Regions from separate parts of the Paracerasibacillus soli genome, predicted to be linked through region 2. Evidence: riboswitches for the same ligand, from Rfam matches in the RefSeq annotation. Region 2 holds a riboswitch; each other region holds the start of a gene.
What was found. Region 2 has a riboswitch for thiamine pyrophosphate ahead of thiW (energy coupling factor transporter S component ThiW). Riboswitches for the same ligand answer to the same signal wherever they lie in the genome.
Positions count from the first base shown of each region.

Region 1: another riboswitch for thiamine pyrophosphate. It lies ahead of tenA (thiaminase II); the one in region 2 lies ahead of thiW (energy coupling factor transporter S component ThiW).
Region 3: another riboswitch for thiamine pyrophosphate. It lies ahead of thiT (energy-coupled thiamine transporter ThiT); the one in region 2 lies ahead of thiW (energy coupling factor transporter S component ThiW).
Region 4: another riboswitch for thiamine pyrophosphate. It lies ahead of ACFFIS_RS16770 (YkoF family thiamine/hydroxymethylpyrimidine-binding protein); the one in region 2 lies ahead of thiW (energy coupling factor transporter S component ThiW).

Region 1 is NZ_JBHLWL010000067.1:46,777-52,605, reverse strand. Features, by position in the region: gene ACFFIS_RS17120 (hypothetical protein) at 100-384, shown strand; gene ACFFIS_RS17115 (hypothetical protein) at 607-762, shown strand; gene tenA (thiaminase II) at 986-1,663, opposite strand; TPP riboswitch at 1,756-1,858, opposite strand; gene ACFFIS_RS17105 (ABC-2 transporter permease) at 2,382-3,038, opposite strand; gene ACFFIS_RS17100 (ABC-2 transporter permease) at 3,058-3,729, opposite strand; gene ACFFIS_RS17095 (ABC transporter ATP-binding protein) at 3,736-4,581, opposite strand; gene ACFFIS_RS17090 (GntR family transcriptional regulator) at 4,588-4,965, opposite strand; gene ytaF (sporulation membrane protein YtaF) at 5,319-5,829, opposite strand, start outside.
Region 2 is NZ_JBHLWL010000061.1:87,584-93,412, reverse strand. Features, by position in the region: gene thiE (thiamine phosphate synthase) at 1-514, opposite strand, end outside; gene thiM (hydroxyethylthiazole kinase) at 521-1,288, opposite strand; gene thiD (bifunctional hydroxymethylpyrimidine kinase/phosphomethylpyrimidine kinase) at 1,285-2,109, opposite strand; gene thiW (energy coupling factor transporter S component ThiW) at 2,175-2,669, opposite strand; TPP riboswitch at 2,779-2,892, opposite strand; partial or broken gene ACFFIS_RS14970 (lipoyl synthase) at 2,939-3,069, opposite strand; TPP riboswitch at 3,144-3,247, opposite strand; gene ACFFIS_RS14965 (ABC transporter ATP-binding protein) at 3,339-5,075, opposite strand; gene ACFFIS_RS14960 (MFS transporter) at 5,281-5,829, shown strand, end outside.
Region 3 is NZ_JBHLWL010000040.1:236,642-242,470, forward strand. Features, by position in the region: gene ACFFIS_RS12295 (zinc-binding dehydrogenase) at 1-794, opposite strand, end outside; gene ACFFIS_RS12300 (hypothetical protein) at 1,018-2,436, opposite strand; gene thiT (energy-coupled thiamine transporter ThiT) at 2,615-3,190, opposite strand; TPP riboswitch at 3,298-3,398, opposite strand; gene ACFFIS_RS12310 (tetratricopeptide repeat protein) at 3,559-4,674, opposite strand; gene ACFFIS_RS12315 (VanW family protein) at 4,740-5,606, opposite strand.
Region 4 is NZ_JBHLWL010000065.1:121,562-127,390, reverse strand. Features, by position in the region: gene ACFFIS_RS16780 (heavy metal translocating P-type ATPase) at 1-974, shown strand, start outside; gene ACFFIS_RS16775 (DUF1646 family protein) at 1,182-2,192, shown strand; TPP riboswitch at 2,265-2,369, shown strand; gene ACFFIS_RS16770 (YkoF family thiamine/hydroxymethylpyrimidine-binding protein) at 2,498-3,106, shown strand; gene ACFFIS_RS16765 (ECF transporter S component) at 3,099-3,677, shown strand; gene ACFFIS_RS16760 (ABC transporter ATP-binding protein) at 3,674-5,350, shown strand; gene ACFFIS_RS16755 (energy-coupling factor transporter transmembrane component T family protein) at 5,331-5,829, shown strand, end outside.

The DNA of each region.
Region 1 (5,829 bases), on a different contig from region 2:
AACGTGCATACCTTGTTTTTATTGACTTTATCAACTTGAAAATGTAGACTATAAGGAGTGAAATATCATTAATACATAGAATAATTATGAGGTGATACTTTGGTACAGTCTGTTGTCATCATAGGGGCAGTAATGGCTGCGGTATTAGTTTTAATTGGAATTGTCTTAACAAAAGCTGCAGGCAAAGCAAAATACTTACCTTATTACCCTGCAATGGTTATTTTTGGTACTGGTATTATATTAGTAACAATTCCAACCGTGATTGGAAAGGTAACAATTATGGGGGCAGGCCTCGGTGGCTGGGGAATAGCTTTCCTATTTGCATCTGCAATTGGATTTATTATTACTTCCATTGTCGATTCATTCCAAGGTGCAACTGCTTAAATAATGAAGTAAATATGAATGGAAAAAGAGTGCATGTAATATTAAAGTGTGCTCTTTTTTTAATGGGGAAATTCGGGCTTTTTAGGATCAATTTGATATTCTGTATAAAAAGTGAATTTGCGTCCACACCATATTATGAGATACTTTACGCTATCATCTATTGGTAAAATAATAATTTTCGTTATAAAAGGACATAGTAAACATGCAAAGGAGGCTATTACGATGTCTGAGGAAAATAAAAATCGTCGAAGAGATAAAGGAAAACAGAAAAATATCGCGAATAAGTATGACACGAGCCCAAAACATGATGTGGAGATCTCAGAGGAAAGTGAATTTCTTAACCTAGATGGTAAGAAAAACAAGCGTAAGCGTAAATAACTACATGTTAGGTTATAATCAAAACGCAGAACAAATAGAAATAAGCTGGCCTATCACCAGCTTATTTTTTTAGACATACTCCCGTCTGATTAAGTGCTAAAATATCGCTTCTGTAGAATTTTTCGCTTTTTGCGAGTGTGGCTTCTATAGCCTACCAACCTCAACACATAACATACACCGCAGTTACTTAAAGTACTAACTATTAGATTCCCTGATCTTATATTCAAGTATATTTTTTATTGGATAACCATGTTTCCTTTGTGTAAGACATTTCCCAGAAATGGAGTTCGTATTCTTTTGCAATAACAAATTGTTCTTTTACTTTTTCTTTCTCCTTTTCATTCATGTCTGCAACAAGTGTATTTAACATGTCAATCATTTCGCTTGTTGCATCTTGAAACCAGTCGCTTGCATACATTTTAATCCAATTACGATAAATATCCGGTTCAGGTGTAGCGTTTTCATTTTTCTTACCTATGTCAGCATATAGCCAATAACAAGGTAGCATTGCCGCGACAGTATGAGCTAAGTTCCCGGACATTGTCGCACGGTATAAATGAGATGTATATGCGTAAGCTGTCGGAGCAGGTTTAAAGTTTCCCACCTCGTCTTGCGTGATATTTAAAATTGCTGCGTGTTCATTGTGAACCGTTAATTCAGCTTCAGCAGTAGAGCTTGCTTTTTTCGCCAAAATTGCTGTTAGTTTAAAGTCATCTGCTTGTGAAGCCGCAATCGCATGAATTTTACCGTAATGTTTTAAGTAATAAATGTCTTGTAAAATATAATACTTAAAAGTATCTAGCGGTAAATCTCCTCTTACAATCCCTTGAACAAATGGATGATTCAAACTTTGTTCCCAGCTATCTTTTGTAGCCATCTTCAATTGATCAGTAAACTGCATAAAAAAATCCTCCTCTAATCTTTTTTTCTAAAGACTAGTAGAAGGAAGCATTACAAAATAAAGCAAGGTGCACAAATAGGGCGCAAAGCTATTTTAAGAAAAATCTACTTCCCTCCGCTGGTCCTAACCAGATCAGGTTCTAAGGGTGCTAAATTTACATTTATCTCAGCCAATATGGCGCCCCTAGTAGAAAAATTATTATATTCGATTCAACTCCTATGCTAGCAAAGAATCATAATAAGTCAAGTTTTCACTTTGATAATATTGAAGATTAAGAGTTTTTACGTGGTAACCAAAGAGATCGGATTTGAAAAGTGAATGGAAATCTAATGGAAAGCACTATGTATCAAATTTACAATTTGAAATTGGAAAGGGGCCTCTAATAAAGGGGCCCCTACTGTTTCAATGTAACATACAAGTATATTTTTATACTTCCCATAGACACGATGGGAAGCGTTTTATATTTTTCTTTATACGTTTTATAAAGAACTTTCATCGGACCTTCATAAAAAAGGTCAACGTTAACCGCGGTAAAAGTTCCACTCTCGTTTTCTAACTTAAGCAACGTTAGCCCTACCTACTCTAACGTCCCTGCGACCCCTTAGTCGCGCCAGAGTGAATAAGCATCCTCAAAAACAAATGCAGAATGCCAGCTACTCACATGTTACAGCAACCTTACTATAATCTCATATAAACATTTATTTGTCAACATATTTCCTTAGCGAATATCTTTTCGTGTAAAAAGCCAATTTGAAAGGTAAATGGAAGCAATGAGCAAAATTATATTTACACTTGATAAAATAAGGATGGGATGTGTTGGAATGTAGTGTAAGATTATAATGGATGGTTCTAAGTTATTTAATTGTATAAAACCATCAATAGGTTGTGCATAGGTAGACATTTCCAAGAAAGCATAAAATCCTATAAAGAATAAAACAATGACGACTACCGTCGAGAATAGAAAAGAACGAATCGCAAAGTAGATCGGTATGATGATAGCTGCAATACTCACACTCATACTAAGTAATATACATACATCTTTCCAACCATATACGTAAATAGCTTGATAATCAAAGAAATAAAATAAATGTCCAAGTCCAGTTTGAAATATAATGAGAGACAATGAAATTAGAAAAAAAGAGACATATCTACTTGCTACAATTGCTAATTTAGACTGTGGCAAACTTACAAAGAAGGATTCAGTATGTTTTTTACGATCATAATAAAATAACGTGATGATAAAGCTGCTGATTGCGAAAATTAATATGAAAGACGGGGTACTTGTTAAAAAGTAAGTTATCCCTACAAGGAAAAAAACTAATAGATATTGTAGGGGCGAGTTTAACATGACATCCGCTTTTATAGATTGAAGCATATTGGCCATCCTTTCCAAATTAGATAATATCTCGTTTTGTAAAAAATCGAAAAGATATAATATAAGATAGATAGAGACATGCGATTGAAATAACAAAACCAAATCCAATGGTTATATTCGGATTTTCCACGAAAAACATAACTTTCGCAATGAACCAATCAGGTATATTTGCTAGTACCCCTAATGCCCGTGAATTGATGAAGATGATAAAAGCTAATGTACTTAAAAATACGACTATACCTTGTATGATTAAACTTTTGTAGGCAGATTGAAAATAGTAATAAAAAGGTAAAGAAATCGCAAGTAATATGAACGTGATATGAAGTGTGAGAATCCCTTGCGAAATAGTTAATGGCTGAAATGAAGCTGGATTCCCAACAATAATATTTGGATAATGTTTGATAATGGAACTAGATGCAGCAAAGTACATCATATTACAGACTGCAGTAAGTGTAATAAAAATGTATCTAGCAACAACAGCTTGCGATGTCGATACCGGCATACTTATTATTGCCCTTGTTACGTGATTTCGATCCTCATAGAAAAATACATTAAAAACCAAACCAAGCGTCATCACGATAAACATTGTAGTAGGGATATATTGAAAAATATAAAGGATAGGTACGCCAATCAATATAAAGAAAAAGTAAATTTTATTTAGCATATAATCTCGCTTCATCATTTGTACCATAGGAAATTATATCCCCTTTCTTGTCATAAAATAAATCATATCTTCTAGTGTCGCCTTTTCAAAAATCAGCTGATCTGATACGTCATCAAACAATGTTAAATCACCACGATACAATGCTTGAAATCCAACAGTTGAATCTTGGAAGCCAATGAATAGCCTTTTTGTATCCGCGTCTAATAAATTTCGTTCGCCTTTTACAATATGATATTGTTCTTGGATTTCCTCCATACTTGCCTGAAGCAAAATTTTTCCCTCATGAATGAAGATGATATAGTCAGCAATACGATCCAAATCATTTGTAATATGACTAGACAAAAAGATAGTTTGATTTTCTCGTGTCATCATCTCTTGTAAAATATCCAATAGTTCTCGTCTAAAGATTGGATCAAGCCCAGCGGTTGGTTCATCCATAATAATAAACTCCGGTTCATGAGATAAAGCGAATAGAAGAGAACATTTCATTTTCATACCTTTGGAAAAGTGCTTTAATTTTTTCGTGAAAGGTAATTGGAATTTTTTAAGATAGGACTGAAATAGTGTTTCATTCCAAGTTTCATATAGTGGTGCGATAAAGGCTTTCATTTTTTTAATTGTAAAATCTTCGTACATATATAAATCATCATAAACAAAGCCAATTTTTTGTTTGATACGGTAATTTTTATGACTTGTGCCAAATAGCTTAATATCTCCTGTATCGATTTGTAAAATATCCATCATCATTTGAATTGTTGTTGTCTTTCCGCTACCGTTTGGTCCGATAAACCCGGTAATATATCCATTTGGAATGGAAAAAGATAAGTTTTCAATTGAAAAATCTTTCCGTTTCTTTGCCACATTGTGAAATTCAACGATATTCATTCACATATCCTCCTCAAAATAAATCTCAAGTAAATGAATCATTTCTTTCTTCGTTAACCCAATTCGTTTTCCACGCTGAACAATAAGTTCTAAGTCATTTTCAAATTCACGCACTTGCCATTCACGAAGTACATGCGGTTGCTGTCCTGCAATAAATGTCCCTTTTCCAACAGCAGATACGACATAACCATCTTGCTCTAACTCCTCATACGCTCGTTTGGTTGTGATAACACTGACCTTTAATTCCTTAGCTAGAATACGCATGGAAGGAAGCGCATCTCCCTCTTTTAAAATGCCGGAAAAAATTTGTTCTTTAATTTGCTCTTTAATTTGTTGGAAAAGAGGCTCCTTACTTGTGTTTGAGATTAAAATATTCATTTGCAATCCCTCATTAAATTGTATTGTGTATACACATTATATACAATATATACATAATAAGTTGTGATGTCAATAGGTAGTGGTGGAGGGAATTTTATAAGTAGTTGCTGTATGAATGGAAACAGTGGGGCTCTCGCAACCCTAGCTGATTATATAAATCGGGGTTTTGACTGCAGTTGCTCCTAACCTATTACACTTTCCATGTATGATTACATATAAAAGGACACGATTTTTATTTAATTGGAATAAATAAATTGCCCGCAAAAATTAGAATAGTAATCTAACTTTTGCGGGTCACTTCAGCAATTATAGTAGTTTCAGTCTTTTAAAAAGATATTCACATTAACGAATGCTTATATGATATTCAACACTCCTATTGTAATGAGCAATATAGGGGCTATAAATGCGAGGTTTAGCAGTCGTTTATTTTTAGATAGGATCATGCCGAGCTTAATTCCAGTGTAAAGAAATCCTCCGCTCATAATCGCAATAAGAATGGATGTTAACCACGGAGCATAGCCAATAATAGCTGCGCCAAATCCTGCACCAAAAGCATCCATAGCTAATGCAGTACCTAAAATAGTTGCCTCGCCAGCTGTAATGATACCCGATCTATCCAAATCAGCCTTATCAGGTGTGGAAAATACCGAGGTTACAGATTTAAATTTACCATGTTGTTCCTTACCGTGTATGCTGTCAACGACTGTTGTTTCCTCTTTATCTTTGTTTCGTTGTGAACGGATTGCATTTATGAAAGAAAATATCCCGAGGGAAATTAAAATTATCCCACCAAAAACTTCAGCTAAATGTGGCGAAATAAATGATTTTAAATAATCTCCTAATGTCATGGATAAAAGTACGACA
Region 2 (5,829 bases):
TATTTATTCCGCCAATTCCTACGATAGGGATAGTCGGAAATTCAGCTCGTAATGTTTTAATCCATTGGATACCGACAGGCTTTTTATCTGGTTTTGTGGCTGTTTTAAAAATAGGCCCTGCGCCTATGTAGTCTACTAAATGCATGGGACTCTGGTCTACCTCTGTGGTATTAGAAACGGATAGACCAATAATTTTGTTAGGAAATAATGTCCGAGCCTTCTCAACGGAAATGTCATTTTGTCCGATATGAAGTCCATCTGCATCCAGTAATTTCGCTAGATGAACATCGTCATTCACAATAAAAAGTATATCATGCTCATAACAAGCCTTCCTTAGCTGTCTTCCAAGCTCTACTTGGTGATCTCCGCGAAGTGAACCTGGTCCTTTTTCACGGTATTGAAAGGCGGTAATTCCAGCCGCAATGGCCTCTGTTAATATGTCTTTGGGGTCGCGATGACAATCCTGGCTACCCATAATCAAATACTTTCTTAGTCTATGTTTGATAGCACACATAGTTTATCATCCTTTCAGTTTATTTATATCGTAAGAGAGTGCGTCAATAAATGCGGATTTAAATGATCCTGGTCCAGTAACTTGTTGAAGCGAGGTTGCATAGTTTGCAGCCAAACCATAAAAACTGACAGCAGTTAGTAGCTGATCATCAATGGAAGCTTCCGTTGCGAGACATGCTGTTATCACAGAACCTAATAGGCATCCACCGCCTGTAACTTTTGTTAAATAAGGATGTCCTGTTATATTTTCAGAGACTTTATTTTTGGTGCAGATGATATCCGTTTTTCCGGTAACGACAACAGCTGTTTCATATTTGTTTGCTACTTTACGTGCAATATCTATCGCGCTTTCATCCCCTAATGAATCGACACCTTTTACTTCCCAAGGTGTATCGGCTAGATAAGCGATTTCTCCCGCATTTCCTTTAATAACAGTTGGCTTTACTTTAGATAAAACTTGATGAATATAATTTGCTCGATAAGATGTAGCTGCTATACCAACTGGATCAATAACAACAGGAATACCATATTTATTAGCAGTTTTCCCGGCTGCTATCATAGCTGGAAGGTCTTTTTCTGTAGGAGTTCCGATGTTAATGAATACGCCATTAGAGTGGGATGTCATTTCATCTACTTCTTCCAGTGCTTTTGCCATAACTGGACTACCACCAAAAGAAAGTAGTCCATCAGCGACAAAATTCATCGTAACTTCATTCGTTAAATGATGAATGAGTGGGTTCTTTTCACGAACTTGATGGATGATTGCTTGATTCATGATTTGATCTCCTCCAATTTTGTTGTTTCGTTTATTCGTGGTGCCCAGTGATTCGTTGGGCCGCTTCCGTTGCCAAGTGGAAGTGAATGTTTGATAGCCAATGTAATATAAGTTTTCGATCTTTTTACAGCATCATAGAAAGATGCACCTTGTGCTAAAAATGCCGTTATGGCAGCTGATAGTGTACAGCCAGTACCATGTGAATTTTTAGTTTCAATTCGCTGTGCGGAAAAAGTAAACATGTTGTTCCCATCATACAGAAAATCAACAGCATCACCTTTTATATGTCCACCTTTTATGAGAGCGGCTTGTGCACCGTAATGTTTCACAATTTGTATCGCTGCTTCTTTCATGTCGTCTTCCGTATTAATTTTTTCGCCAATGATTGTTTCAGCTTCTGGAATATTTGGTGTGACAACAGTCGCCAATGGTAATAGATGGTTACATAAATATTGCTGTGCTTGCGTTGAAATAAGTGGATCACCACTTGTCGCAACCATGACAGGATCCATGATGTAAGGTGCATTAATCTCAGGAACCCTTTTTTCTATGACTTTCATCATGTCAACATTTGCAATCATGCCTGTTTTAAAGGCATGGATTGGCATGTCATTCATAATAGATGTGAGCTGTTGTTCAATCATATCAGTGGGAATGTGGTAAACACCCTGAACACCTGTTGTATTTTGCGCAGTTAAAGAGGTAATGACAGACATCCCGTATGATTGTAATTCTTGAAAGGTTTTTAAATCAGCCTGTATACCTGCCCCACCACTTGGATCAGAACCAGCAATCGTTAAAGCACATGGAATATGTTTCATCAATAAACACCTCGAATATTATTTTCTCGTATTCTAGTCTTGCAAACGTATAGAAATACAGATCTTTAATAGCTTCGATATTGGATAAACTTCCTTACTTCCATTCTTCTAAGAACTAAAACACCAATCAATGCACCCGAGATACTACTAACCAAAAAGGATGGTAGAAAGAAAAAGATACCGTGAGCACTCCCCATGACCCAATTGGCAAATGGAACGCAGAAAAGGGAAGCGATAATCCCAGTTCCTAGTATTTCCCCGATAGCAGCTAACCGCCTACTCTTAAATTTTTGATAAAAAACTCCAGCAATCATTGCTCCAAATATCCCTCCTGGAAATGCTAGTAATGTCCCAAGACCAAGTAGATTTCTTACGAGACCAATCATGAATGCAATTATAATAGCCGGTCCTGGCCCGAGTGTTACTGCTGAAACGACATTCACTGCATGTTGGACGGGATAAGCCTTGGCAATACCAGCTGGAAACCAAAGAAATTGTGCACCTACAACACCAATGGCTACGAATACAGCCATTGTGATAAGCAATCTTGTTTTATTCATTTCATGCAAACCTCCTTAATATTGGTGGAACGATGGACATCTAAAACAGAAAAAATCAAGTTCAGCATGCATGAACCTGATTTCCGATGAGTGAAATAGAAGATGACAAGTTTTGTCGGTCCTACTTCCCTCCGCTGGTATCATCCAGATCAGGTTCAAAAGAGTTGGAATGCTTTTCGCTTTCCTCTCAGCCCAAAAGTTTTGGGCACCCCTAGTAGTGATTAAAACTAATAATCTATCTGCTTTTTTTGTTTTTCATAGCCGTAGTATATTTGTTCCGGTTCACCCCAATCAAGTTCATTTGGCAGGCTTAGACCTGTTTTGACTGTGCAAAAGCGGCAACTACTTGTACAGTACTAGTGCGACCCAAAATCATAAAGGTTGCCCACTGTCTTTTGCTTCAGCATGCATGAAAATCTAAAAAGGACCGCATCCATGGGGGATGCAGTCCTTTTGCATGACATATAAAGGTCATGTATGTAAACTGCACTTCCCCACGCCGGTATTATCCGGATCGGGTGCAAAGAGTCAGGACAAATCTGTCCTTCTCAGCTATTGAAGCTCCCCTAGTGCGAATATCCAATTTTTCTAACAATACTATCATATCGGTAATTTTCTAAACTGTAAAGTAAATGGGACTCGTTACTGGCTTTACGCTCATATCACATGCTAAGTTAACTGTTGTTTAGCAAATTCACGATACAATGCATGTGTTTTCAACAGCTTATCATGTGTACCCATCCCAGTAATTTTACCTTTATCTATAAAAATAATATGATCTGCATGTACAATAGTTGAAAGTCTGTGGGCAATCATAAAAGTTGTTCTACCTTCCATCAGTCGGGAAAGTGCTTCTTGTACGATTCCTTCTGATTGACTATCTAGGCTGGCAGTTGCCTCATCCATTAATAAGATTTTAGGGTTGCGGAGAAATGCACGTGCGATGGCTATGCGTTGACGTTGTCCACCCGATAGTTTAATGCCACGCTCGCCGATTTCCGTATCTAATTTTTGTGGGAATCCAATGATAAATTGATCCGCATACGCCATCTTCGTAACTTCCCAAAGTCTTTCATCTGAAATATTTTGATCCTCTAATCCATAACATAAATTTTCCCGAATAGTACCTGCCATCATCGGGCTATCCTGGGAAACATAGCCAATTTGTTTGCGCCAACTTTGTAAAGAAAATGATTGAATAGGTGTATCACCTAGCTTGATTTCACCATTATCGGGCTCATAAAATCTTTCTAGTAACGCAAACATCGTTGTTTTACCACCACCACTCGGGCCAGCAAATGCAATCACATCACCAGGATTAGCCTGAAAAGATATATCTTGTAAAATGCTCTTTTCCTCATTGTATGAAAAAGAAACGTGTTCAACTATGATTGATTGATTTGTAGTAGGTACGCTAACTCCCTTTTTGTCTTCCTCTAAGGGCTCTTGTAAAATCGCAATAATTCGTTCAGTTGCTCCTTTAGCTTTTTGCAACTGTGTAAAAAACATGGCAAAAGATGTAACTGGTACGACGATTTGAAATAAATAAAGTAAAAAGGCAACGAGTGAACCAGTAGATAGGGACCCGGTTGCAACGCGCATGCCACCATAGGAAATAATGACAACGATTACCGCCATGAGAACAAAATTCATGAGAGGTGAAATGAGTGCATATATTTTAGATTCCTGAATTCCAAGTTTATAAATATTTTGGATACCAGTATAACCTTTTGATGTCTCTGTTTGCTCTGCGTTAGAAGCTTTCATGAGGCGAATTTCTCCTAAAGTTTGTTGGGCATTACCAGTGAAATTGGCCATTTCATCTTGTAAATTACGGGATATCTTTGCCATTTGTTTACCAAGTGGCAGCATGATCAATATCGTAATTGGTACGGATAACAGCATAACGAGTGTCATTTTCCAATCCATCATAAACAAAATGATGACAGCACCAATAATTGAAATAACCCCAGAAATAAATTGAGGAAAATGATCAGAAATTAAATTTTTAATGACGGCTGTATCGTTTACTATTCGGCTGGCTATTTTCCCACTTGCTGTTTGATCAAAGAAACGCACCGGTAAATGAATGAGCTTATCCCACATTTTCCTTTGTATAGTAGCTACAACCCTTTGACCAACAACAGATAGTAAAAAAATAGAAATACCGCTTATGACTGCTTGGATGACAAAGGCTGCACCTATTGCAAATATAAAAGGGTAATGAATCGAAGCTAGCGTGAAGTTATCGATGAGCCCCTTGGTTAAGATGGGTACGATTAATCCTGTCATTGTAGTAATGACACTCCCGATTAATCCGCTGATTAACATTGCCTTTGGTACATTTGTTGTTGCTATGAGAGAGAAAAAGGAATGGAACCCCTTACTAATCGTTTGTTCTTTCAATATATTCACCTGCTTCACATTATCTTCATATATTTTACATGAATAGGTATGTTGGAGCCAATTCAAATGCGAAGCGTTATATCACAATAAAGTAAGTTGTTTTGGGGAAGGATATTAAAACGTATGCATATTCGAGTGCATTTTTGAATAGTGGAGTTTGCAGCAAATTATAGCATAACTGTTTTTGAAATGGGTGTTGATACGCATGAAAAAGTCAGGATTACTTGTTTTTACAATTGGATTGGGAATTATGATTAATCCATTGAATTCATCAATGATTTCTGTTGCACTTACGCACTTACAACATGACTTTTCCCTGACATTTGCCGATGCCTCGTGGTTAATTTCAATTTTTTATTTGGCAAGTGCAGCTGGCCAGCCTGTAATGGGGAAATTAAGCGACATGTTTGGGGCAAAAAAGGTGTTTATGACTGGCTTAGTAATTGTATTTACCGCCTGTGCTCTGGCACCATTTTCACCTCATTACATATTTCTTCTTGGTTGTCGTGCACTACAAGCAATTGGAAGTTCGGCGCTGTTTCCAAGTGGGATGAGTATTGTTCGTGAATATATTACCGAGGGGCAGGGGAGAGCACTAGGTACATTATCCATCTTTTCTAATACTTCTGCTGCGTTCGGGCCATCCATTGGGGGCTTCCTTGTTGCTTCGTGGAGCTGGTTTGCAATTTTTTTAATTAATGTGCCGATTATAATGATAGGCATCATATTGGCGTGGAAAGTCTTACCAAATGGT
Region 3 (5,829 bases), on a different contig from region 2:
CCATAGAAGAACTCTCGTAAATCAAACGTTATCGTATCTTCTGTTGTCGCACCAAAGACAACAATTCTACCACCCGGTTTTAATACTTTTAATGAACGATGAAACGTAGCACGTCCTACGCTTTCAATTACTAAATCTATCGTATAATTTGCCAATTCCTTCTCCCAATCTGCGTTTGTATCAACCGCTACATCTGCACCAAGTTTTTTAGCTGCAGCTAACTTCTCCTTGCTTCGAGATGAAACGATAACAGTAGCTCCAAGGTTTTTAGCAAACTGAATTAAATAAGTGGCAACCCCACTTCCCGCTCCGGGAATAAACACCGTTTCTCCTGCTTTAATCTGGCCTCTTGTGACGAGAGCGCGGTAGCCTGTTAATCCAGCTAAACCTAAAACCCCTGCCTCTTCCCACGTTAGAAAGGAAGGTTTTTTCTCTACTTGATGAGCATCAATAACTATTTTTTCAGCGAAAGTGCCATTATCGGGCATTCCCAAAATATCAAATTCCTTTGGTGGTGCTACACTTTCCTTAAACCAACGCAAACTCGGATTAATGATGACTGCATCTCCTTCTTTTACATTCGTTACTCCTTCTCCAACCGATGCAATGATGCCTGCTCCATCTGACCCTAAAATTAATGCCCCAACTTCATTACCGCGTCGATTTGGTATGTATAAATCACGTCGATTTAAGCCAGCCGCGCGTATTGCTACAACTACTTCTCCTTTTTCTGCAACTGGTTCTGGCATATCTTTTATAAGTAATTTTCCATATTCATGAACATAAGCTTTCATCATCATCCCTCCACTTATTTTCTTCATCACCACTATTTTTCCATAGTTCTGATAACAACAGCAAATAATATGACTTCTTTTCTATGTGTATTACAGTTAGTTTCATGCAGTATGTATAATTTAAGCGAATCAGTATGAAAACAGAAAATCAGCATGTCATTTCATTTACGAAAGTCCATGCTGATAGTTATAGAAGGATGCTTCCCTTTTTGATACTTGACTTTTATAAAAAGAATACGGCTGCTACTGTGGCAACTACTAAACCGATGATAACTGGTAAAAAGTTCTTTCTTACTAAATCTAACACAGAAACTCCACAAAAACCTGCAATCGCAATAAGCGAGGACCAAGCTACAAGTGTTCCCCCACCTGTCCAAATTGCACCCATTTGCCCAATAGCAGCTAGTGTCTCTGAGTCAATTGCATTTGTCTCTAATGTTGCTGCTAGTGCACCTGTTAACGGTAAGCCAGAAAAACCTGATCCATCTAATCCAGTAATAATCCCGATAATCAGTACACTTAATGCAGCTAATAACGCACTATTAGGTAAATAGTTTTGCGTTGCTTCTACTAATTCAAATAAAAATGCCGGTCCTTCTTCAATTCCTAAAATGTTACCAGAAAAATCGGGGCTTCCCAGAAAGAAAAATCCTGCGATTGGAATAACTGGTCCCATCGCTTTAAATGCAAATACAAATCCATCCGTAATATGATTACTAATATAATCCAAAGCCTTTTGTTTTCCATAAGCAATCGTTGATAAAAGAAGTAAGATGACAGCCACCCCACCTACAAACGCTGCACCATCTCCTCCCTCTAAGCCGCTCATGCGCCCTGAACCTAATTTTGTATACAACATATATATAACAACACATAAAAGAGATAGCGGAACAATTATCGCAAAGATTCGACTCCATAATGTTACGTAGGACGTATTTGCTTCATTCTTGGTACGTGAGGATGATTGCAATGATTGTAAATCAGTCTCATTTTTTGGATCATTCGGTTTTCGTATTGACTTACGATAAAATAAATAAGCTAATAATAGTGCTACTCCACCTGAAATAAGCGAGAGCACAAGGCCTTTATCGGCAACTGCGCCTATATCAGTTCCAGCAGATTTTGCTGATAAACTAGGAGCTACTTGCACAATGTAGTCAGAAGAAAGTGCCATACCCTGCCCTGCAATCGCAATCGCGACAGCAGCAGTCATTGCCGGTAAACCAGAGCGAACTGCAGCTGGTACTAACAGAGCACAAATAAGCGGAACAGCTGGTGTTGGCCAAAAGAATAGAGATATGACATACGTCACAACGACCAAAACAAAGAAGGAAATGTGACCATTAACCATCCACTTTTGAATTGGTTGAATCATCCGTTCATCTGCGCGTAAATCTCGCAAAGAATGGAGCAAGGCCAACATAAACGTGATAATTAAAAAGATATTAAATAACTCTTGTGCAGCCACTAGATTAGCATTGAAAATTGCTGTAAAACCATCAATAACATTTCCTTTATATACCCACGCAATAATAAATGTACCTAAAAGCGTCGGTAATACAACACCTTTACGAAAAATCATCGTAACGATAATCGCCAATGTAAACAATCCGTATAACAAGTGCGTTAAAGTTAAATCCACATGACCCCATCCTTCCAGCATGGACTGTGCTATAACCTATGCACCGCATATGAACATAGTGAAGGATAGACAATTATATTTTTATAATTATTTCATTCAAAAATCCGATCATAATGATGAAAAAAGGGATAACCCATTTTCTTAGGATTATCCCTTACTTGTGAGCGGAGCATGTTTGTTACACTGCCTTTTTAAGTAATGCTTTTGGTTGCTGATTAAATAACAAAAATGTACCTAATACACAAATAATTGTGGACGGTAACATGTATGAAATATTATACATAAATGACCATGCCCAGTAATTCCAACCATCTGGAGTTGATTCCGCCCAAAAAATAACACCTGCAAATAAGTGACATAAGAAACGTAAGACAGATCCTAATATGATACCTGCCGTTATATAAGATAAGTATGTTTTTATTTGTCTATCTTTTACTGCCTCACTAATTTTGCGCGCAAAGATACCAGCAAATCCTAATACTGTAAAGGCGAGACCATATTCTATAAGAACTTGAAACGGGTTTAAAATATACCCACCAAAAAGTAACTTTAAACAGCCTAATAAAAATCCAGCTAACAGACCACCCTTTAATCCCCATCTAAAAGCGATAAGAAAAATCGGTATCATCACGAGTGATATAGAACCGCCATTCCCCCAGATTTTAAATTTTAAGAACGGTACATTGTCTAGAATAAATGCTAAAGCTGTAAACAAAGCAACTTCTATTAAAAATAATGTGCGCTGTCTATCCACGTCAAACTTCCTCCCCCTCATAGTGTTGTTAAAACAACGCAAAAAAAGCAATGCCAAGGGGAAGCTTCCTGATGGGAAAAATTCCGCTCACAACATTGCTTATGAACCATCAAAAAAGCCACCATCCCTACGCTAGTTCTAACTAACAGGTTCAAAGGGTCTGAACTTCACGTTCACTCTCAGCCGATAGGCTCCCCCTGAGGCTCTACTATTCGCTTTTTTTGTCACTATTAATCATATCGTACCTTTTATCTTTATGCAAGGTTCATTGACGACTTAGGTATGCTTCTACCCCAAGCATGCATAAATCAATTGCTTGCTCCCGAAACTCAACTTTACTTAAATCAACGATAATAGATTTCATGTTATTATTGAGCTTTCAACATTTGGACCATTTTATCCTCGTATTGCCGTTTCTTCTTCTTATTGTTAACTCGTTCAAAGTATGTAATAACATCTGCCAATGCTTCTTCGAGTAGTTGCTGATTATTACCTTGTTTAAAGTATGTTATCGCCTTTTCATAGTATTCTGTGGCGACTAGATGATTTGGTTTATTTTGTTTTTCAAAACAGTATGCAAACTGCATATATATCATCCCTAATTTAGTAGATGGGCGTAGAACTTGCTGTTCATATAGACGTGTTGCCTGATCATAGAACGGTATCGCCAACTCATAGTTTTCATCATAAAAATGATAATAACCAATGTCTGTTAAAACCTCAGCAAATAAGACTGTGTTACGATTGTTTCCTTCACTCAATATTGTTAAAGCTTCTTTTAACAAGTTGTAAACAAGCTGTTTATTTTCTTCCAATGTGTATAATTTCGCAAGACTAATCGTACTATGAAGCAACACATTATGTTCTTTCTTTTGTTCAGCAATTGCACGAGCTTTAGTCAAATAAGCAATTGCCTCTTCTACTTCGTTAACTTTCGCATAATTTTGGCCAATCTTGAAGTGCAAAATGAGTTGATATTTATCTTCGGCAAGATTATCAAAATGTTTTAAGGCCTTTTTGTAATATTTATTCGCCCTAATAAATTTATCCAAATTCTCCTCTGCTTCCCCAAGAATCATATAACAACGTGCAAGTTTTATTTCATTTGCTCCTTCTCTTTCACACATCATGACGACTTTCGACATAATTCGTCGACATAATTTATGATCGCTTAAAAAAGCGATTTGGCCTAATATAATCAGTTCATCGCTTGTAGCATTGGTCCTTTGTTCATATTGCTTTTGAATTATTTCTTTAGAGGAAATATATTCTTTCATCTCTGCATAAGAAATTGCTTCCATATAGCAGAGTAAATGTTCTACATCTAATCCAACTTTATTTTGTTTTCTAAAATCCCCTATTTTGGCAACAACATTCGGGTAATGCCCTCGTTTAAATTCCTCTCGTAGGATAGATAATCCTTCAAAATTATGCTTTTCCAATACCTTAGTTAGCGCTTTATCTATATTTATAATTTCTAGCATGAAACTCCCTCCATTCTATTCACCATTGTTACTATATTTAGCTAGTTTTAAACGAGGGACTAAATTTATTTGATTTTCATATTTTCCGATGAATAAATATCCACCGTCATTCTGCCATTTTTTGCTGAGGCACGAATTAATAAAGCTTGGTTATATTCATTTTTAAAAACAAAGTCTGGTCCCCACCAACTTACTGTCGCATCTTTACCAGGTGGAACGTATGGAACCTCTCGACTATGAGAGTACCGTTCGATCATTTGGATACCTTTCAAATTAACAGCATTAAATAATGTCGATGAAACTTGGCAAATACCTCCACCGATATCTTCTGCTAATTCACCTTTAACGATTACTGGGGCACGTTTATATCCTTTTTCTTCCGTTCGTTGTCCAACGACTTTATTAAACGAAAATGATTCACCAGGAAATAGAACATAGCTGTCAATTGCTGCTGTTGCAATTTTTATATTTTGTGAACGTTCTTTATTTGTTTCTTGGTACATAGTTGTATAGGTATGTATTTTATTTTTGCTAATACTTTCAAGTAATTCATCATCTACCCGTGGGGCTACTTCCCTTTTAGGAATGTGTAGAAATTCTTCTTGCCGTAGATAAAATTGACTATAAAAATCATCAATAAATTGATTACGATCTAACTTTTTACCCGTTTTTGCTGATATCATCTTGTTGTCTTGATCGAACCTTGCGTTCTTTGGTTGTTTATATACTTGTTCTTCTAGTCGGTCCATAAGCAAATTTACTTTATGTAAATCCAAAAACAAATCTGTAGGAAATGGCATTGTAAAATGGTCTAACAAAACTGTTTCACTAATGTTATCATCTTTAATAATAAGTTGTTCCGCACTAATTCCTCTTGGGTGAATAAATAAAACGATAGAAATTGAAAACAGAAGTATGTTAATTTTACGCATTGCTTGCCTCCTCTACACTTAGTATGATATAAATCATACAATTTCATGTATCACAACTAATTCTAATCGTCATATGAATAGTAAATAGAGGGTTCGGTATGGTATTAATGGAAAGGAAGTGCCTTTTGAGGTAAAACGTTTAAAATGAATATTTTTTATTAATTATTCCATTACTAGAGTAAAAAAAGCTAAAATAAAAACCACCTTAGCTTTACCTAAAGTG
Region 4 (5,829 bases), on a different contig from region 2:
GGACTTTAACAAAAGGAAAGCCAGAAGTAACTAACATAAAAGCAATTGGCATAGATGAACAAGCTTTACTAAAGTTAGCTGCAGAAGCCGAGCTAGTTTCTGAACATCATTTAGGAAGAACGATAGTAAAGGCAGCAAAACAATATGGCATCGTGTTAACAAATGAGCCAAAAGATTCGCATGTAGAAAAAGGACATGGGCTTTTTGCGACAGTAAATCAAAAGCAAGTCTTAATTGGAAATAGAAAGTTAATGACTGCCCATCAAGTAACGATTACAGAGAAAATCGAAGCATATGCTGTAGGGGAAGAACAAGGTGGTAGTACAGCTGTATTTGTTAGTGTAGATGGGGAGTTGGTAGGTGTTATTTCTATCGCAGACAAAATTCGCGAAGAAGCAACACAAACAATACGTATGTTGAAACGGTTAGGTGTGAAACAAACCGTTATGTTAACAGGAGATAATAAATATACAGCTAAAAAAGTAGCAACACAACTAGGTATGGACCAAGTTTTTGCTGAAATGTTACCAGAAGACAAAGTGAATCATATTAAAAGATTAAAAAATGAAGGGTTCCGTGTCGCAATGATTGGAGACGGTATTAACGATGCGCCAGCAATTGCGCTTGCTGATGTGGGGATTGCAATGGGAGCAGCAGGTACAGATGCAGCAATGGAAACTGCAGATGTTGTGTTAATGGGAGATAAAATACAAAAAATTCCATATGCATACACATTAGCAAGGGCAACTGTGAACAATATGAAACAAAATATGTTCTTTGCAGTTGGCACTGTCGCTTTTTTACTTGCAGGTGTACTTCTTGGAAAAGTATTTCTCGCTTCAGGAATGCTCATTCATGAGGCAAGTGTCTTACTGGTTATTTTAAATGCAATACGGTTGGTTCGTTATAAGCAAACCAATCATACATCTAATCAAAACATATCTCCAAAAGATACCGACATTATTTTATCTTAATCAAAATGTTTGCTGAAAAACATGGGATGTACTCCCATGTTTTTTTTGATGCCTTTAAAATGAAAATATAATGGTCAGAAAAAGCCCGATTTATTGATAAGGAATAAGGATTTGGTATAAATATATAGTCATTATTCTCGTTTACAAAAAAAGTTTGGTGATATAATAAAGAAGACACCAATTTAAAAATAGAAAAGAAGGTACAACATGACTGGTTTATTTATTATTTTAATACTCGTTTTATTTCTTCCGTTTACAGTGAAGAAAGTTGAACATAACTTAGAAGTATTTCTATTTATTATGGGAATTCTAGCTGCCTGGGTAGGTGGCGTATTTAATAGTGACTTACTTTTAAAATCATTAGAAGATCCAATTAATATTACACTTGCCGTACTTATTGCAGGATTACTATTTAAATGGTTCCAATCTCCTTTAGAAAAAGGGATTCAACTTGCAAGTGATAAAACGCCGTTTCCACTTTTTGTTGCATTAATTGTTGTTGTCTTAGGACTTTTGTCAAGCGTTATAACAGCGATTATTGCAGCACTTGTACTCGTATTAATTGTAAGTGTTCTAAAGTTAGACCGTCAGTCAGAAATAAGACTTGTCGTGTTAGCTTGTTTTTCAATAGGTTTGGGGGCTGCCTTAACGCCAATTGGAGAACCACTTTCCACGATTACAACAAGTAAATTAAATGAGCACTTTTTCTATTTAATGGATTTAATTGGTCCTTATGTCATAGTAGGAATTATTGGTTTGGGAATTTTAACAGCGCTTTGGATTAAGCCGGTTCAAGCTAAAAATTCCTTAGCTGGAGATAAGCAGACAGAAACGTATGGGGAAATTTTGATACGTAGTGTGAAAATCTATTTATTTGTGATGGGTCTCACGTTACTAGGAGCTGGTTTTGAACCGTTAATTAATCGATTTTTAATTGGTCTAAATCCGTTTATTTTGTATTGGGTGAATATGCTATCGGCGATACTTGATAATGCAACATTAGCTTCAGCAGAAATTAGTCCGGAGATGACTGCTGGGACGATAAAGGCAATCTTACTTGGGCTACTAATTAGTGGTGGAATGCTCATACCTGGTAATATTCCAAATATCATTTCTGCGGGAAAGTTAAATATTACGAGTAAAGAGTGGGCACGTTACGGCTTACCAATTGGACTAGTTGTTATGGCAATATATTTTGTTGTGTTGTTAATTTTTTAAAAACAGTTGAAATGCTTTACTTTACAAATAAAATTGTCATGCTATGATGAGAGTAGAAAGCTGCATAGAAATGAAAAGCACTAGGGGAGCTGTTTATCGGCTGAGAGGAACTTATTGTTCTGACCCTTTGCACCCGATCTAGATAATACTAGCGTGGGGAAGTGTAGTCGGTGTGTTCGGCATACTCAATTTTTTAATGTGTATGGTATTCATGAATATTGAAGACTGCATTCCCCTGGGATGCAGTCTTTTTGCATCCAAATTATCCTGAAATATGCAGTTTGAAAACAAGGGAGGATATGGAGATGGCAAATCAAGTTTGTGGTAATACGCAGATAGTGGGAGCAAGTTTTTCACTGTACCCAATGTGTGACCGTTTTGTGGATATCATTTTAGAGACGTTGGAGAAAGTAGACACTTCAAAGGTTTGGGTAAAAACGGACGATGTGACAACGACTGTGAGAGGAAAAGCTGTCCATGTATTTGATGTAACAAGGGCAGTATTTTTACAAGCTGCACAAACGGGGGAACATGTCGCATTTCAAGCTACATATTCTGTTGGTTGTCCGGGGGATTCAGCTGGAGATGTCTATTTAATTGAAGATGACAATCCGGTAAATGTGCAGAACACAGGGTCTATTAAGCAATATATTGCCGCAAAGTTTTCACTTTATCCACTTGGTGGTGGTCAGTATATGGATGTTATTTATGAACAAATTGAAGCAATGAAAGACTTTGTTTCTGTTTCCCCAGCCCATTATGCGACAAGATTAACAGGTGACGCACAGAATGTTTTCAGTGGTTTAGAAAAGGTCTTTAACGCGACAAAAAATGCGGGTTCAACACATACAGTGATGACGGTAACCATTTCTGCTAACAGTCCTTCACATCAGGATGTTGATATACATGCGTAATTGGCGCTTTAAAGAAATTGTTGTGATGGCTGCGCTGTCAGTTGTCTTTGGTGTTGTATATCTGGCGTTTTTACCTTTAGGAAAATTACTAGTTGGTTTGATGGGACCAATTGGATATGATTTCATTTTTGGAATTTGGTTTATCGTTTCAATTATTGCGGCCTATATCATTCGTAAACCAGGGGCAGCATTTTTATCAGAAACAATTGCAGCGATGGTGGAAGTGCTTATCGGAAATGCAACAGGGCCGATGTTGATCATTACAGGTATGGTACAAGGAATTGGAGCAGAAGCAGTTTTTGCAGCTACAAGATGGAAAAATTATGCGACATGGGTACTAATGGCTGCTGGAGTTGGATCATCCGTAACAAGTTTCACATATGGTTATTTCATGAGTGGATATAGTGCACTTTCAACTCATTATGTCATCGCAATGTTCGTTACTCGGGTCATTAGTGGTGCGCTTATTGCTGGACTTTTAGGGAAAGCGTTAAGTGATGGATTAGCTAGAACAGGTGTATTAGCTAACTTCGCCATAGGGAAAGAAAAGCGAAAGGGTCGTGTAGCATGAAAAATAAGCCATTCGTTTATGTTGAGAATCTCTCATTACGCTTTGATCATACAAATGAAATAGAAACATTATCCAATATTAGTTTTGCCATGCAAGAAGGGGAAAGTCTTCTCCTTCTTGGCCCAAGTGGCAGTGGTAAAAGTACGTTAACATTTTGTTTAAATGGCCTATATCCGCGAGAGTTAGATGGAGAAATGACTGGGGATATTGTCATTGCAGGAAAAAGAACAAACGATTATCAACCAGGTGAACTAAGTCAGTTTGTCGGTGTTGTTTTCCAAGACCCTGAAACACAATTCTGTATGTTAACTGTAGAGGATGAAATTGCATTTGGCTTGGAAAATATGTGTACGCCATATGAAAAAATGTCAGCAAAGATTGATGAAGTATTAGCGCTTGTAGGTTTATCGAAATATAAAACTGCTACCATTGCGCGACTATCAGGAGGGCAAAAACAAAAGCTTGCACTTGCATGCATTTTGGCACTTGAACCAAAACTACTAATTTTAGACGAACCGACGGCGAATTTGGATCCAGTTTCGGCCAAAGAAGTGATGAAAACAATAAAGAAATTAAAAGAAAAAGTAAATTGTTCACTCATTATAATCGAACATCAATTAGATGGTTGGACAGATGTAGCTGAACGTTGTATTTTATTAAATCAAAAAGGGAATATCTTTTTTGATGGATCATTACGTGATGCGATTGCCCACGAATATCCAAAATTAATAGAGGAAGGTATTTGGCTACCAAAAGTTGCACAATATGTACTTCATCATATGGAGCATGTACCTGCTACTGTTCCATTAACACTTGCTGAATTTGCAACACAAGTAAATTGTTTTGGGAAAATAGAATGGAAGAAACCCACTTCGATGCAACAAAATGTTACTGTTCCATTCATCAAACTGGAAAATGTCTCATGGACAGTAAATAGGCAACGCATATTGTCGCGTATTTCTTTTACACTATACAAAGATGAGTTTGTTGCGATTGTTGGTGCGAACGGGAGTGGGAAAACCTCACTTTCACGTATCATTGCGGGGATTCAAAAGCCAACTGACGGAAATATTTACATAAAAGAAAAAGCATTAAAAGTATGGCAGGAGGGAGATTTACGGAAAGAATTAGGTTATGTTTTTCAAAATCCAGAACATCAATTTATTGCAAATACAGTGTTCGATGAGGTTGCCTTTACCTTGCGAACAAAAGGAATGAAGGCGGATGAAGTGAAAGAAAAAGTTCGCCACGTCCTAGCAGTATGTGGTATTAGCCATTTGGAGAATGAACATCCGTATACGTTAAGTCAAGGTCAAAAACGGAGACTGAGTGTGGCAACGATGGTTGTTGATAATCAGACGATGTTACTACTTGATGAACCGACATTTGGACAGGATGCCAGTTCAAATAAAAAGCTAATGGAGCTACTTGTGAATCGTTATGAAGCGGGAACAGCTATTACAATGATCACCCATGATATGGAATTAGTCCATCAATATGCAACGCGTGTCATTGTTATGCATAAGGGGGAAATTGTTGCAGATTGTACACCAATTGAATTATGGAACTACCCTAAAACACAATTGGACGTTTGGCAGTTAACAATACCTGTTCCCGAGAAAATGCAGCGCATATGGGAAAGGAATGTTGCATATGTTTCTTCACCATCTTAACCCAAGTGTAAAAGCTTTGACGATTGTAATATTGGTCGTACTTATCGCATTTATTTTTGACCCAGTAACACCTTTCTTATTTTTAATCAGCACGATAAGCATCACTTTTCTTGGGGGAAAAGTGAAGTGGAAAAGGTATATCTTATATTTCCTGCCTTTTACAATTTTTTCATTCGGGATGCTCTGGACGACAATCGTATTTGCAGAAGTGCCAAAAAATCCAAACGAGATCATAACAATCTTTGGACTGCAATATCCACGTGAATCCTTTTTAACTGCATTGGCCTTAGCCGTAAGGGTTTTAAGTGTCGCCGCGCTATCACTATTGTTTATCTTTACGACAAATGTAATTGATTTTATTTTAAGTTTGATCCAACAGTTTCGCTTGCCACCTAAGATTGCATACGGTGTACTTGCAGGATATCGTTTTTTACCTATGATGCGAGATGAACTCAAAACAATTCACGCTGCCCATCGTA